Regions from separate parts of the Delftia sp. DLF01 genome, predicted to be linked through region 1. Evidence: riboswitches for the same ligand, from Rfam matches in the RefSeq annotation. Region 1 holds a riboswitch; the other holds the start of a gene.
The links. A riboswitch is a leader RNA that binds a small molecule or an ion and turns the genes downstream of it on or off. The one in region 1 is predicted to bind glycine.
Positions count from the first base shown of each region.

Region 2: another riboswitch for glycine. It lies ahead of gcvT (glycine cleavage system aminomethyltransferase GcvT); the one in region 1 lies ahead of IB269_RS26615 (D-amino acid dehydrogenase).

Region 1 covers NZ_JACVAZ010000006.1:170,408-178,873, forward strand. Annotated here, with positions in the region: gene IB269_RS26605 (PhaM family polyhydroxyalkanoate granule multifunctional regulatory protein) at 1-568, shown strand, start outside; gene IB269_RS26610 (FIST N-terminal domain-containing protein) at 645-1,880, shown strand; gene IB269_RS26615 (D-amino acid dehydrogenase) at 1,913-3,244, opposite strand; glycine riboswitch at 3,337-3,447, opposite strand; gene IB269_RS26620 (beta strand repeat-containing protein) at 4,099-8,466, shown strand, end outside.
Region 2 covers NZ_JACVAZ010000001.1:1,379,521-1,387,986, reverse strand. Annotated here, with positions in the region: gene IB269_RS06060 (ATP-binding protein) at 1-1,290, shown strand, start outside; gene IB269_RS06055 (DMT family transporter) at 1,342-1,833, opposite strand; gene IB269_RS06050 (LysR family transcriptional regulator) at 1,932-2,849, shown strand; gene IB269_RS06045 (fatty acid--CoA ligase) at 2,865-4,469, opposite strand; glycine riboswitch at 4,639-4,750, shown strand; glycine riboswitch at 4,766-4,884, shown strand; gene gcvT (glycine cleavage system aminomethyltransferase GcvT) at 4,902-6,077, shown strand; gene gcvH (glycine cleavage system protein GcvH) at 6,214-6,588, shown strand; gene gcvP (aminomethyl-transferring glycine dehydrogenase) at 6,660-8,466, shown strand, end outside.

The DNA.
Region 1 (8,466 bases):
GGACTGGCCCATGTCCTCCGCCGGCAAGGCCGGCAAGCAGGAAAAGCCGCAGGCCGCGCCCGCACAGCCCCCTGCCGAGCCGCCTGCAGCTGCTGCGGCCGCTGCATCCGCGGATGCCGGCAGCAAGGCCTCCGGCTCTGAGGCTTCTGCGCCCAAGGACGAGCCGGCCCAGGCCGCCGCCATGGGCCAGGCCATGCAATGGTGGGGCGCACTGACCCAGCAATTCCAGCAGATCGCCGCCAAGGCCATGGCCGAGCCCATGGCCCCCGAGGCCGTGGCTGCCGCACAGCGCGCCACCGGCATGGCCGGCGACATCGCCAAGGCCGCCATGGACCGCATGACGGCCCAGGCTGGCGCCTTCGCCGCGCAGGCAGGCAAGGCGGCTGCACCGGCGGCCAAGGCCCCGGCCGGAGCTGCCAAGGCGGCTGCGAAAGCCCCACCGAAAGCTCCGGCCAAAGCGCCAGCCAAGGCGGCGGCCAGGAAGACGGCGGCAAAGACCACCGCAAAGACAACAGCCAAGGCACCGGCCGCAGGCAAGGCGCCGGCCAAGAGCCGGCCACCGCGCTGAGCGGGACGGCGGCACCCATGGATGGTCTAGAGCCCTCCGCAAGCCGGGCGCTGGCAGGGCTAGAAAGAAGGTTGGAATGTCGTTGTTTCCTGTAGGCCATGCCAGCCATTCCGACTGGCGCGCCGCGGCCGATGCGGTGCTGCTGCAACTGCGCTCGCAGATGGCCGATCCGGGCCACGCGCAGCGCCCCCGACTGGGCCTGGTGTACCTGTCCCACGCGCATGCCGCCCATGCAAGACCGTTGCTGCAGCATCTGGCCAGGGCCTTGCCCCATGTGGCGGACTGGGCTGGCTGCTCGGCCGGTGGCGTGCTGGCCATGTCCCATGAATACCTGTCCGGTTCCGCGCTCGCGGTGATGCTGCTCGATGTGCCGGCGGCGCACTACCGCCTGTATTCGGGCCTGGCGCCGTTGCATGCGCCGGGCGGCGAGGCCGGGTTCACGGCCCATTCGGCCCTGGTCCATGCCGGAGGCGGCCAGCCCGAGCTGGCCGAGTTGCTGTACGAGCTGTCCGAGCGCACCGAGTCCGGCCTGCTGTTCGGCGGCGTGGGCGATGACGGGGACGATGGCGTGGAGGGCGTACAGATCGCCTGCCGCACCGAGGACCTGCATGCGCAGCATGCGGATGCGCGCGGCATTTTTAGCGGAGGCTTCTCGGGCGTGGCCTTCGGTGCGGGCGTGCCCTGCATCACGGGCATGGCCCAGGGCTGCGTGCCGCTGGGCGAGGGCCTGGAGATCACCGAGGCGCGCGGCGCCCTGGTCACCGGGCTCAATGGCGATCCGGCCTTGCAGCGCCTGCTGCAACTGCTGGGCGTGGAGCTGGAAGGCAGCGACTGGCAGCCCGCGCTGACCACGGTGCGCAGCACGCTGGCGGCCATTGCGCCGCCGGGCCGGGGCATGGCCCACGGCGTGCTCACCGAAGAGGCCCAGGTGCTGACCCTGGTCGGGCTGGACCCGCTGCGCCAGGGCGTGGCCCTGTCATCGGCCGTGGAGGCCGGGCATTCGGTGATCTTCTGCCGCCGCCAGGCCCAGGTCGCGCGCCAGGAACTGCTGCAACTGGGCGCTGCGCTGCGCGATGCGGCGGAGCCCGAGGAGGCGGCGCCCGAAGGCGAGGCACAGCCCCGCATCCGTGGCGCCATCTACATCAGTTGCCGGGGCCGCGGCGGCGGCCTGTTCGGCGGCCCCGATGCCGAGCTGCGCACCCTGCGCCACGCACTGGGCGATGTGCCATTGATCGGCTTCGTCGCCGAAGCCGAGATCATGGACGCCCGCCTGCACCGCTTCGCCGGGGTGTTGACGGTGTTCACTGCCTAGGCGTCGTACACGCCGTACACACCGTCTGCACCTCAGACCGCGCGCGGGCGCACCGTGCCTGCGCTGCGATCCGGGTCCATGGCTGCGGCTCCCAGAAAATCGAAATCCACGGCCGGCTGCCTGCCGCTGACCAGATCGGCCAGCGCCATGCCGGAGCCGCAGGCATGGGTCCAGCCCAGCGTGCCGTGGCCGGTGTTCAGGAACAGGTTGGCGATGGGCGAGCGTCCGATCAGCGGCACATTGCTGGGCGTGGCGGGGCGCAGGCCGCTCCAGAACTGGGCGCGCCCGGTATCGCCGGCGCCGGGGAACAGCTGCTGCACGCGCCGCACGATGGCCTCGCAGCGCACGGGGTCCAGGTTGCGGTCGTAGCCGTTGAACTCGGCCGTGCCGGCAATGCGCAGGCGGTCGCCCTGCGCGCCGGTGTAGCGCGAGAACACCAGCTTGAACTCATCGTCCGTGAGGCTGACCTGGTAGGCCTTGGCGGGGTCCAGCACCGGCAGGGTCACGGAGTAGCCCTTGGCCGGGTAGATGGGCAGGCGCAGCCCCAGCGGCTGGGCCAGCAGCGGGCTGAACGAGCCCATGGCCAGCACATAGGCGTCGCCCTGGATGCGTTCGTAGCGGCCATCGGCATTGGTCACCTCCACATGGTCAATATGGCGGCTTGCGCCCGCACCCGTGGTGCGCAGCGCCATGACGTGGTGGCCGTGGCGGAACTGCACGCCCGTGGTGGTGGCAATGCGTGCCAGCTCGCGCGTGAAGAGGTTGGCGTCGCCCGATTCATCCTCGGCCGTATAGGTGGCGCCCGCTATCTGCCCGCGCACATGGGCCAGGGCCGGCTCCAGGCGCACGGCTTCGTCGGCGTCGATCAGGCGGCGGTCGCAGCCCAGGGCCTGCATCTGCTCGGTGGGCTTGAGAGCGCCCTCGAACTCGCGGGCGTTCGTGTAGAAGTGCAGGATGCCCTGCATGCGCTGCTCGTACTGGATGCCGGTGTCCGACCGCAGCTGCTGCAGGGCCTCGCGGCTGTAGGTGCCCAGGCGAACGATCTGCTGGATGTTGTGGCGCGTGCGCGCGGGCGTGCAGTTGCGCAGGAAGGACAGGCCCCAGAGCCACTGGCGCATGTCGGCGCGCAGGCGGAACAGCAGGGGGGCGTCCTGCCGGCCCAGCCAGCCCAGCAACTTCAGCGGTGCGCCGGGGTTGGCCCAGGGTTCGGCATGGCTGACCGAGATCTGCCCGCCGTTGGCAAAGCTGGTTTCGGCGCCGGGCGCAGCCTGGCGGTCGATGACGGTCACTTCATGACCGAGAGATTGCAGATAGTAGGCCGAGGCGGTGCCGATCAGGCCGGCTCCGAGAACGATGACGCGCATGACAATGCCCTTTCAAAGGCATGTGCCGGTCACGCGGAAGCTGGTAGCTATGGATTCAATAGCAAGCAGCCGGCGTCCGTCGTGACGCAGCTGCCGCTCCCCCTGTCCTTGGTACCTGAGAGATTCACCGCCGTCCATGGGAACGGGGCTTGCTCCTTCGGTGCGCCGCATATTGCGTGCGGCGGCTCTCCAGACGGCATGTTGTGTTTGCAGTACGGAACCTGAGCGTGTATGGGAGTTTGCGCCTTCGGTGAGGCTCGGCACCGTGGTGCCCGCCTGCTCTCCTGCAGGGGCGATTCTATGTGGCTTGCGCAGCCGGTTCCAGTCGTACTGGGGATACCACCAGTTACTACCTGTATGTGGTGTGGCCGATTCAGGGTATTCCCTATATCGCTCAAGCGCCTCCCTCGTAGCGCTGGCACGAGCCTTCGATTTCATGTAAAAAAACTATTGAAATAGAAAAAAACATGATTTAGCCTATCGATGTGTGCAGTGGTTTGTCAGTGCATGTTCTGGTCGATTGGACCTGCATGGGTTAACCATGAGTTGTGTATATGTCTGATAGGCGACTTACCGTTGCACAGGTGCAGGTCCATGGAAACTGGCCCGGCACTGAAAAAATACAAGCACGGTGAATATGGTTTGTGGAGGGAGGAATGATTTGCGTCGCAAACCCGACTGAAGGTGTGTCCGGCTCAATGGGCAGCGGAGCAGCTCGCAAACGTTGATGGAAATCCACCTTTTTGATTGACGCGCAGGATCTGCGCGAAACATTTTGCTTCCAACCTCACCGGCTGCAAGGTGAGTTGTGAGCTCGTGATTCAAATAGAACTATTCGAGGTACGGCGATGCAAATGCGCTGGGTACAACTGATGGCCATTGCCATTGGGAAAATCATTTTCCTGTCATATCTCCTTGAGAAAACGGGGAATATCATGCATGCTCTCAATCGCCTGCCTGGTTCGGCATTTTTTCGCAAGTGGCGTGCAGCGAAGTGCCTTTTCTCTTTGCTGCTGCTTTCATGCGCGGGTATCTCATCCACGGCACTCGCGGCGACCATCGTTTTCACGGTCACCGACAACAGCGACGCTCCAAATGCCAATGCAACGACACCAACCACCTGTGTCAGCACGCTGGGGGGTACCTTTGCTGGCGCATGTACGCTGCGAGCGGCCATTCAGGCAGCCAACTACACGCTACAAACGCTGGATCCGAGTGCCGATGTTTCCATCGTCTTTGCGCCGACACTGTCTACGTCGGTACGAACCATACAGAGCGGGACATCCAAGGATGCGGCGGGAAACCTCCATCCGTATGTCGACAATCAGACGGTTTACGTGCGCTGTGCCAACACATTCGTCAGCGGAGCCCAGTCCGGCGCCGTGACGGGAGCCACCAATGCCTGTGGTCAAACCCAGATGATCAGCGGCGGCGATACGGGCACCACCACTGGTGCCGGTGGTGCCTGGTACTGGCTCAAAGGCACCGTGCCAGCCGGCACGGGCTCATTGACCATCGATTTCGGGGGAGTCATACAAGTCCAGAACTGGGCGGACTCCGCCTGGGAAACTTTTTATCTTGGTGGGAAGAACATCACGCTCACCAATTCGCCCAACATGACCTGTGGCGAAGCGGTATTCGTCGTTGGCTCCCCGGCGAACAATGTCACCATTGATCGCGTCGGCCTGGTGAATGTGGCGCCAACCCCTGCGGGAGAGGGGACGCCGTTCAACTGCGAGCTGTACGCGGAGATTCATCAAGGCGCACAAAACGTATTCTTTACCAATAGCACGATCAATTCCGCGATATGGAATGGAAATTACGGCAATAACAAGGGCTCGGCCATTTCCGTTGCCGCAAGCAACGGTGCAGGCACGGTTTCCAACATCGTTGTCGATAATTTCACGGTAACGAATCTGCCCAACCCTATCGGGGGAATGCAGCTTGAGCAGTTTTTCCAGGTCATGTCGAACATGACCGTCAACGGATTGACGATCAAAAATTCGAATATCGCACTGAGCCCGACTGGTGGAAATGCGCCCAGGGCCGTGGTGTCGGTTGATGGAACGATCAGCCTGGCCAATGGAATTGGTCTGGCCGTGACGGGTAATACCTTCTCGCTGCCTATCGCCGCCTATACCGGGTCATCGCCAACGCATGTGTCGGCACCAACGGTGAATACGGCAGCCTCAGGCACGACGCAGGTAGTGACGGTGACCGATAACAACTTCACTGGCGGCGGGGACGGGGTGAATATCGGTGGTACGGGTACGGCACCAGGATTGATTGGCAACAACAAGATGACAAGCCAGTCGAGAAGTGCCATTCGTATCACTACGCGTGATTTCTTCAAGATTTCTCAGAACACGCTGTTTTCCGTGCCTGTGGCTGCAAACTCAGGCATCAGTTTGCTGACGACGGGCAATGGACAAACCGGATGGACCCCCACCCTTGGCGTTGGCGCCAGTGACACCGCCGCCTGCACCTGGACATTCAATATCACGGCAAATGCCAATGCGAGCGAGCCGGCACCGTATACGGTGGAAGCCTTTTGGTCGCCGACCGGCGCGGGCGTCAACGATGCGCAGGTCTATCTGGGCTCCGAAACCATGGCCGGAGCCTCGGGAACGCTGACCGTTCCTTCGTATCTCAGCGGCCAGGTGCGAGTCACAGTGACGGACAGCAATTCCGGCGGAGCCCAGACCTCGCAGCTTTCAACGGCGGCAAGCGTCACCGGTTTTCCCTGTGCCCTGAAATCTGGCGTTCTGGCGACGACCAACAATCAACCTGTCGGCAGCAGCGACTTGCTGGAGGTCTACATTGTTGACGGCCAAGGCAATGCCTGGACGGGGGGCAGTGACACCGTTACCTTCGCAGCGCCGCCTGCAGGTGTCACGTTCAATGGCAGTTCCGCCGCAGTCAGCTGCACGACCAACTCCAGCGGAAAGTGCGCGTCTCCCATCAATGCCAGCAGCAGTGTCGCCGGAACATTCACGACACCCGTGACCTTGTCGTCGTCAGTCGCTGGTGCCACGTTCTCCAATCTTCCATTGGGTGGAAGTCCGGTATCTGGCGCAGTGACCTATCAGCCTTCGCCGGTTGCTTACAGCTTCACCGGGCTGCCGGCCAGCACGAGTGGGTCTGAAATCGCCGCGAGTCCGCCATCGATTGCGGCCAACGGCGTCTCCACCAGCACCTTGGCCGTGCAGTTGAAGGATGCTTTAGGCAACCTTGTCACCACCTGTACCGATACGGTGGCCTTCACCCTCAATGCGGGGACGCAAGGCGTTCCTGCCGTCAGCGTCACGGGCTGCAGTGCCGGCATGTATACGGGGACGGTGACATCGCCGGTGCTGGTCGGCAGCGGAACCTTCGGGTTCACCATCAACGGGTCTGCGGCTGTTGCCACCGCAACGGTCTCCTATGTGGCCGCAACGCCGAGCACGAGTGCATCGACGATAGTCGCCACACCGACATCGATCGTGGCCAACGGCAGCTCCACCAGCGTGCTGCGCGTGCAACTGGTCGATGCCAGCAGCAATCCGATCAACACCTGCACGAACACGGTGGCATTCACCCTGAACGGCGGAACGCAGGGAACGCCGAGTGTGGGCGCGGCCTCATGTACTGCCGGCATCTATACGGGCACCGTCACATCGCCCACGGCGGTCGGCAGCGGGATCTTCGGATTCACCATCAACGGCTCTGCCGCAGTTGCTACGGCTTCAGTGAGCTACACGGCGGGTCCGCCAAGTACCAGCGCCTCGACCATCGTTGCGAGTCCGACCTCGATCATTGCCAATGGCACCGCAACCAGCACATTGACGGCGCAGCTCAAGGATGCGTCAGGCAATTCGATTGCAACCTGTGCCAATACGGTGGCCTTCACGCTGAACAGCGGAACACAGGGCTCGCCTGCGGTCGGCGCGGGGTCGTGCAGCGCAGGGGTGTACACGGCAACCATCACGGCACCTACCGCAGTCGGCAGTGGCACCTTTGGTTTCACCATCAATGGCTCGGCCGCCACGGCTACGGCTGTGGTGAACTACACGGCCGGCTCGCCCAGCAATGGCGCGAATGGAAACCTGATCAGTGCCAGTCCGCTCAGCGTTGTCGCAGACAACACTGCCACGAGCTCGATCAGCGTGGCCCTGCGCGATGCCAATGGCAATCCCGCCACGGATACGGTGGCACACACGATTGTCTTCACCAAAACGGGCGTGGGCACGACCACGCCAGCCGCACCCACGTGCACGATCGCGGCCAACGCCAATCCGGCCACCTGCTCCGTGACGGTGAAATCGGCCGCGGTCGGCACCGCAAGTTTCACGGCAACGGACAACGGAACGGCCGTGAGCAATGGCAGTCCGGTATCGGTCAACTTCATTGCCGGGCCGCCCAGCAATACAGCCAGTGGCAATCTGCTCAGTGCCACGCCGCTCTCGGTGATGGCCGACGGTACGAGCACCGGCACGGTGACCGTCGCACTGCAGGACGCCAATGGCAATGCAACCGTCGATACGGTCGCCCACACCATCGGCTTTGTCCATATCGGCGCCGGCACGCCGTCGGCAACTTCCTGCACGATTGCGGCCAATGCGAATCCAGCGCGCTGCTCCATCACGGTGACATCCACCGTGGCGGGTGCGGCGAGCTTCACAGCCACGGACAACAACGGCACCACCACCCAGAGCGTGGCAAACGGCAGCCCGGCCGTGATCAACTTCACGGCCAATGCCGCCGACCCCGCCAAGTCGGGGGTGCGTACCGTCACCAGTCCGGTCACGGCCAATGGCTCGGCGACAGATGTGCTTGAAGCGTTTGTGGGAGATGTCAACGGCAATCCGGTGGCCGGAAGCGTTGTCACGTTCTCTCCCACCGCAAACATCACCTTCAGCGGTACCTGCACCACCAATGCGGCCGGTACCTGCCAGGTCACCGCCAAGACAACCGTCGCGGGTTCCTACACTTCCGGCGCAAGCATCGCGAGCGGCGCATTGAGCGGCAGCGGCGTCAGCGCCGGTGGCAATACGTACGGTGCGACGGCTGCCTATGTCTTTACGGCAGGTGCCGTCGATCCCGCCAATTCGACCATGTCGGTCGATGCGAACAACCAGGCAGCTGGCGGCGGCCAGGACGTCGTTTCCGTGGTCACCAAGGATGCGTTCGGCAATCCGGTCACCGGCGTTGCCGTGAACTTCAGCGTGACGCCTGCCGGAGCG
Region 2 (8,466 bases), on a different contig from region 1:
TTTTTCAGCCAATTGTTCGAGTTCCGCCGCCATTGGATCTGGGCTGCGCACCTCTTCAGCGTGGTGGCCTGGCTGAATGCCATCGCACTGGGCATGGCACTGTTGGGTGGCTATCCGCAGATCTCGCGTGCCGTGGTGTTCACGGCCCTGGTGTCCACATCGTTCGGTGCGGTCTTCGTGCTGTACCTGCTGGTGGTTCGAAGGCAGTGGCAATACCTGCCGGGCGCGCTGGCGTTTGCGGTGCCTTCCGCCCTGGGCATCCTGAACCTGCTGAGAACCCAGGGCCTGCTGCCGGATGTTGCTCTGCCATCGGCCCAGATGCTCTGGTTTGCCGGGCGTGTTTCCGAGGCCATCCTGCTGGGAATGGCGGTGACCAATCGCACGCGGGTGGCGGAGCGTGCCCTGCGCAGTGAGCGGATGCAGGCCCTGTCACGCGCCCAGGCGGCCGAGCGCGAGCTGGAATCCAAGGTCCTGCAGCGCACCGCACAGCTGCAAACGGCCCAGCAGGCCTTGCAGACTGCCTTGCACAGCGAGCGGGAGATGCGGCTGGAACAGCGCCAGTTCTTCAACATGATCAACCACGAGTTCCGCACCCCGCTCACCATCGTGGACGGCGCCGCGACCGAGCTGCAGACGTTCCCGACGACGGACGCGGACTCCCTCATCGAGCAGGCGTCGCAGATACGCAGGGCCTCGCGCCGGCTGATGACCCTGGTGGACACCTGCCTGATCAACGACCGGCTGGACGCGGGCGCGTTCCGGCTGCAACTGGAGCAGACGCCATTGGATGAACTCCTGGAGGAGTCTGCAGAGCTCGTCGGCTGGTCCCGGCGGCATCGCCTGAAACTGGATCTGGAACACGGCCCGCAGCAATGGCAATGCGACCCTGTCCTGGTGCGCATCGCCATCTCCAACCTTGTCGGCAACGCCATCAAATATGCCAAGGCGGGCGACATCACACTGGCCGCCCGCTGCGATGCGTCCGGTGACCTGCTGATTTCCGTCAGCGACCAGGGACCGGGCCTTGCGCCCGAAGCGGCAGGACAGGTTTTCGAGCCCTATGAACGCGCAAGCGCCACCCGGCACGTCAACGGGCATGGCCTGGGCCTGTCCGTGGTGAGGCGCATCGCCAGGCTGCACGCAGGCGACGCGTTCTTTCAGCCGGCTGCCGGAGGCGGGGCCTGCTTTGTCATCCGGCTGGGCCGGTTCCTGCCCGGCACGGCAGATGCCCGCCAGGAACGTCCACCAGCGGCAAGGCCGGCCGCCGTGCCGCCGGGCATGCCCGCCTGACGCGGGCAAGGCCGGGGCCTTCGCCGCTGAAGCAGGGCGTGCTCGCGGCGCTCATGGGGCCGCCGCTGCACGGGCCGTCCCGCCCTGCACCACCAGGAACACGCCGCCCAGGATCAGCGCCACCCCTGCCAGCCGCGACCAATTGACCGGCCTGGCGCCCAGGCCCATCAGGCCGAAATGGTCCACCAGCACCGAAACCACGATCTGCCCCGCCACCACGCAGACCAGAAAACCGCCCGCGCCCAGCTTGGGTGTCACGGCCGCCGCACTGGCCACATAGATGGCACCCAGCACGCCGCCTATCCATAGCCACCACGGCCCCGCGACTGCCTGCGCCACCGCGGGAGTGGGCGCGCGCATGGCCCAGAGCGCGGGCACGACGACCATCACGCTCACGGCCAGCGAAGTCAGCGCGCCCCACAGCGGATGGCCCAGCACCCGCCCGACCATGGCGTTGCTCGCCGCCTGGAACGGCAGGATGGCGCCAGCCAGCAGTGCCATGCCCACGGGGGCCATGGCCAAAATCGTGTTCCGTCCTGTCATGCAAAGCATCCTTTTCCTGTTCGTGAATCCATGCCTGAATGCTCTCGCATCTGCTGGATGAATGGAAATCGTTTGCCTGCACGTTCTATATTCATGGCATGGATGAACTGCGCCGGATCGACCTCAACCTGCTGCTGGCCCTGCACGCCCTGCTGGCCGAAAAACATGTGACGCGTGCGGCCGTGCGGTTGCACAAGAGCCAGCCGGCCATGAGCCATTCGCTGGCGCAGCTGCGCGAGCATCTGGGCGACCCGTTGCTGGTGCGGCGCGGTGGCCGCATGGCGCTGACGGCACGCGCGCAAGGCCTGGTGCAACCGCTGGCGGATGCGCTGGGCAGCCTCAACGGCTTGCTGGCACAGGCGGAGTTCGACCCGGCCCACGCACGCGGACGGCTGCGGCTGGCGCTGTCGGACTACGCATCGCGCATCGTGCTGCCGCCGCTGATGCGGCATCTGCGCCAGCACGCACCCGGGCTGGACCTGGCCATCAGCCAGTCCACGCGCGAGGTGATGCTGACCCAACTGGCCGATGGCGAACTGGACCTGGCCCTGGGGCCCTTCCCCGACGCACCCGACCTGCCCGAGGGCATCGAGGTGCAGGATCTGTTCCAGGAACAGTTCGTGAGCGTGGCCGACCAGGCCGTGCTGCCGGCACGCGGCGGGCTGTCACTGCAGGACTGGCTGCAGCGCCCGCACGTCATGCTGGCCATGCGGCCCGACGCCAGCGAGGAAATCGAACGGGCGCTTGCCGCCCAAGGCCTGAGCCGCCGCGTGGTGCTGGCCCTGCCCCACTGGAGCGCGGCGCTGGAGGTGCTGGCAGGCACCGACCTCGTGCTGACCGTGGGCAGCCGTGCCATTGGCGACCTGCGCCGCCACAAAACGCTGCGCCGTTTCGCTCCGCCGCTGGAGCTGCCCCGGTTTGCCTACCAGCAGGCCTGGCATGTGCGCAAGCAGGGGGATGCCATGCACCGGTGGCTGCGCAACTCGATGGCGCAGTGCTGTACTGCGCAGAAGTAAACGCAGGCCGCAGCCTCAGGCTGCCACCACCCCCCTCAGCAACTGCTTCTGTATCTTCCCGCTGGCCGTCTTGGGCAGGGCCTCGCGGAAGTGGTAGCGGCGCGGGCGCTTGTAGGCGGCCAGGCGGTCGCCGTGGACCAGGAAGGCGTCCAGCGCCTCGGCCGTGGGCGTGGCGCCAGGCTTGGCAACCACGTGGGCGGCGACGATCTGGCCCCAGCGCTCGTCGGCCTCGCCGATGACGGCGACCTCGAGCACGTCGGCATGCTCGACCAGCGCGTCTTCCACCTCACGCGGATAGACGTTTTCGGCGCCCGAATTGATCATGTAGTCGATGCGGTCGCGGATCCAGAGGTAGCCGTCGTCGTCGATGTGGCCCAGGTCGCCCGTGTGGTACCAGCCGTGCGCCAGGGCGCGGGTGTTGGCGTCGTGGCGGTTGAGGTAGCCGGCCATCATGCAGGGGCCGCGCACCAGGATCTCGCCCACCTCGCCGGGCAGGCAGGCCTCGGCCGGATCGGTGGGGGCGTTGTCTTCGCGCAGGCGGGCCACGATGAGGTCATGGCCCATGGAGGGCAGCCCGGCCGAGCCCGCGTGCGAGAGTTGCTCGCCCGGCAGGAGGATGGACATGCAGGGCCCCATCTCGGTGGTGCCGTAGACCTGGACCAGGTCGCTGCCGACCTTGCGCGTCCATTCACGGATCAGGTGGGGCGCCATGGAGGCGCCGCCGTACTCCACCAGCCGCAGCGCGGGCGCCTGCTCAGGCGAGGCAATGGGGTCGGCCAGCAGCATGGTGACCATGGTGGGCGCCGCGAAGAAGAAGCTCACGCGCTCTTCGCGGATCAGGCGCCAGGCCTCGGTCACATCAAAGCGCCGCAGCAGCACCTGGGTGGCCCCGGCCTGCAGGCGCGGCAAAAAGCTGGTGTGCAGCTCGGCCGTGTGGTTGAGCGGCGCCATGGCCAGGCCCACGTCGTCGCGCGTGAACTGCATGGTCTGGTGCATGAGGGCGTTGTGCGCCAGCTTGCTGCGGTGCGTATGCAGCACGCCCTTGGGCCGGCCCGTGGTGCCGCTGGTGTACATGAGGATGCAGGGGTCGCTCTCGCGCACATGGGCCTGGGGCGGCACGCTGCTGCGGCCCCTGGCCAGGGCGGACAGGCGCTGCGTGGCCCAGACCGGCAGCGGGTCGGCCGGCGCATCGTCGGCAAAGATCCAGTGCTCGATGCCCGTGCCAGTGCCGCCGCCTTCGGCCTTGAGCAGGGCCTGGGCGCGTGCGGCCACCTCGCCGCCCTCGTGCTCGAACACCAGGGCGCGCGCAGCACCGTCCTTGAGGATGAAGGCCAGCTCCTGCGCCGCCAGCCGGTAGTTGATGGGGTTGAAGATGGCGCCCAGGCGCGCGGCCGCCAGCATGGTGAAGGCAAAGGCCGGCGTGTTGTAGAGAAAGGCCGCGACCACGTCGCCATGGCCTATGCCCAGCTCGGCCAGGCCATGGGCGTGGCGGTTGACTTCGGCATCGAGCTGGGCGTAGGTCCAGGCGCGGCGCTCGCCGCCCTCCCACGCGACCAGGGCTTCCTTGTTCGGCAGGTAACGTGCCGGCCAGGCCAATGTGTCTCCCAGCGTCTGCTGCATGTGCGCTTCTTCCTTCTCGCTCACGAGATTTCATATATCGATGCATCTCAATGTAGGAGATTTTTTAGACAGTTATGCAATTTGCAAATGCATCCATGCAGGCAAGCGCATGGACCGGCAGTCGGCCCGCGGAAATCCCGAAGCCGCGCGGACGCTGGCCGCAGCTAGAATGCGCCGGTCAGGAGAGAGTGCCCGCCCGGCCGCGATGGTCACAGGCAGCGGCACCGCCGAAGGCGCAGGGTTCGTCCCGAACGCTCAGGCAAAAGGACTGGCACCGCCTGCCGCCACGGCCGCAGGCGTTCCTAGCTGGAGAGAGATGCAGGGCACGGCGGTGTGCCCCATCCACCGAAGGAGCAAGCCCCACGCATGGAAGGTGCGGGTGAATCTCTCAGGTAAAGCGGACAGCAGGGCAGGACATCCCGGGATTCCGGGATGGCGTTGTGCCTTGCCCCTTGCCGAAAAGAGAGTCCCTCCTTGACCGCTGCCTCCACCACCGATCTGCTCAAGACCCCGCTGTTCGACCTGCACCAGGAACTGGGCGCGCGCATGGTGCCGTTTGCAGGCTACTCCATGCCCGTGCAATACCCGCAGGGGCTGATGGCCGAGCACCTGCACACGCGCGAGGCGGCAGGCCTGTTCGATGTCTCGCACATGGGCCAGATCAGCCTGCGCGGCCCGGATGCCGGCGCGGCGCTGGAATCGCTGCTGCCCATGGAGGTGCTGGGCCTGGGCGAACACCGCCAGCGCTACGGCCTGCTGCTCAATGATGCGGGCGGCATTCTGGACGACCTGATGTTCGTGCGCCGCGAGGACGACCTGTTCCTGATCGTCAACGGCGCCTGCAAGCATGAAGACCTGGCGCACATCCAGGCCCGCATCGGCCAGCGCTGTGAAATCGAGCCCCAGTTCGACCGGGGCCTGCTGGCGCTGCAGGGCCCGCAGGCAGCAGCCGCCATGGAGCGCCTGCTGCCCGACACGGCCGGGCTGGTGTTCATGACGGGCGGCTACTTCGACTGGGAAGGCGCCGAGCTGTACATCACGCGCAGCGGCTATACCGGCGAGGACGGCTTAGAGATCTCCCTGCCCGCCAGCCACGCCGAAGCCTTTGCCCGTGCCCTGCTGGCCCAGCCCGAAGTCAGGCCCGTGGGCCTGGGCGCGCGCAATTCGCTGCGCCTGGAAGCCGGCCTGTGCCTGTACGGCAACGATCTGGACACGACCACCACCCCGGCCGAGGCCGCCCTGAACTGGGCCGTGCAGAAGGTCCGCCGCATTGGTGGCGAGCGCGAAGGCGGCTTTCCCGGCGCGGCCACCGTGCTGGCCCAGCTGCAGTCGCCCGAGCTGCTCACGCGCAAGCGCGTGGGCCTGGTGGCCCTGGAGCGCGTACCCGTGCGCGAAGGCACGGAGCTGCTGGATGCCAGCGGCCGCAAGGTCGGCCAGGTCACCAGCGGCCTGCTGTCGCCCACGCTGAACCAGCCCGTGGCACTGGCCTATGTGGAGCCGGGCAGCGCCGCCATCGGCACCACGCTGCAGGCCATGGTGCGCGGCAAGGCCGTGCCCATGCAGGTGCAGGCCACGCCCTTCGTGGCGCCCCGCTATCACCGCGGTTGAGGACAGCCTGCGCGCTTGGCGTGGATCGAGTTCGGCGGATTCGTTTTTCCTGCCATCGCATGCCGCTACAGTGCGCACTGACCTTTCTCAAACCGCCTTTCACAGGTTTCTTTTTCAGTTTCTATCGGAGCAAGCCATGAGCATCCAGTATTCCAAGGACCACGAATGGATCAACGCCGCCAACCCTGACGCGGCCATCGTCGGCATCACCCTGCACGCACAGGATGCGCTGGGCGACGTGGTGTTCGTCGATCTGCCCGCCGTGGGCACCAGCTTCAACCAAGGCGATGTGGCCGGCGTGGTCGAGTCCGTCAAGGCCGCTGCCGATGTCTACATGCCCGTCAGCGGCGAGATCGTCGAAGTCAACGAAGCCCTGCGCGACGACCCCTCCCTGGCCAACAGCGATCCGCTGGGCGAAGGCTGGTTCTTCAAGGTCAAGCTCAGCGACGCAGGCCAGCTGGCCGCGCTGCTCGACGAAGCCGCCTACACGGCCTTCGCACAGAGCAACTGACGCCACTTTCCGGCCAGGACGGGCGCCAGGGCCCGCCCTGGCGCTTTTCAGCTTTTGAGACAGGTCCCTCCATGCTGATGTCCTCCACCCAGCCCCTTGCCGCCCTCGAGAACGCCACCGAATTCGTGGCCCGCCATATCGGCATTGCGCCCGAAAACGAGGCCCACATGCTCAGCGCCATTGGCGCGGCATCGCGCGATGCGCTGATCGACGCCATCGTCCCGCCCTCCATCCGGCGCCACCAGCCCATGGCGCTGCCGCCAGCGGCCACCGAGGCACAGGCGCTGGCCGAACTCAAGGCGCTGGCAGGCCGCAACCAGCTGCTCAAAAGCTTCATCGGCCAGGGCTACTACGGCACGCACACGCCCGGCGTCATCCTGCGCAACATTCTGGAGAACCCCGCCTGGTACACGGCCTACACGCCCTACCAGGCCGAGATCTCGCAAGGCCGCATGGAGGCCCTGGTCAACTTCCAGACCATGGTCTGCGACCTGACGGCCATGCCGATTGCCAACGCCTCCATGCTGGACGAGGCCACGGCGGCCGCCGAGGCCATGACGCTGGCCAAGCGCTCCGTCAAAAGCAAGAGCAACCGTTTCGTGGTGGCGGGCGATGCCCACCCCCAGACTATCGAAGTCATCCAGACGCGCGCCGCGCCGCTGGGCATCGAGGTGCTGCTGGCCAACTCGCTGGAGGAATGGAACCAGCTGATGGACGGCGACTACTTCGCCGTGCTGGCCCAGTACCCCGCCACCAGCGGCCGCATTGACGATCTGCGCGCCGACGTGGAAAAGGCCCACGGCAAGCAGGCCGCCCTCATCGTGGCCACCGACCTGCTGGCGCTGACCCTGATCACGCCGCCCGGCGAATGGGGTGCCGACATCGTGGTGGGCACCACCCAGCGCTTTGGCATGCCCATGGGCGCAGGCGGCCCGCACGCCGCCTTCATGGCCTGCCGCGACGAGTTCAAGCGCTCCCTGCCCGGCCGCCTGGTCGGCGTGAGCGTGGACGTGCATGGCAAGCCCGCCTACCGCCTGGCACTGCAGACGCGCGAGCAGCACATCCGCCGCGAAAAGGCCACCTCCAACATCTGCACGGCCCAGGTGCTGCCCGCCGTGGTGGCCAGCATGTACGCCGTCTACCACGGCCCCGAGGGCCTGGAGCGCATCGCCCGCCGCGTGGCCTCGTACACGGCCATCCTGGCGCGCGGCCTGGCCGAGCTGGGCGCGCCGCTGCGCGAGGTGCCCAGCTTCGACACGCTGAGCCTGCACACGGGTGCGGCCACACAGGCCATCGTGGAGCGTGCCGTGTCCCTGGGCGCCAACCTGCGCGTGTATTTCAAGGAATACCTGTGCATCTCGCTGGACGAGACCACCACGCGCGCCGATGTCGAGCTGCTGTGGAAGATCTTCGCCCGGGACGGCCAGGCCCTGCCCAGCTTCGCCGCCTTCGAAAAGGGCGTGGAGCCGCTGATCCCTGACGGCCTGCGCCGCAGCAGCGATTTCCTCACGCACCCGGTGTTCAACACCCACCGCTCCGAGACCGCCATGCTGCGCTACATCCGCCAGCTGTCGGACAAGGACCTGGCGCTGGACCGCAGCATGATTCCGCTGGGCTCCTGCACCATGAAGCTCAACGCCACCAGCGAGATGATTCCCATCACCTGGCCCGAGTTCGCCCAGGTGCACCCCTTTGCCCCGGCCGACCAGCAGCAGGGCTATGCGGAACTGGACAAGCAGTTGCGCGACTGGCTGTGCCAGGCCACGGGCTACGCCGGCATCAGCCTGCAGCCCAATGCCGGCAGCCAGGGCGAGTACGCGGGCCTGCTGGCCATCAAGGGCTGGCATGCGAGCCGGGGCCAGTCGCACCGCAACGTCT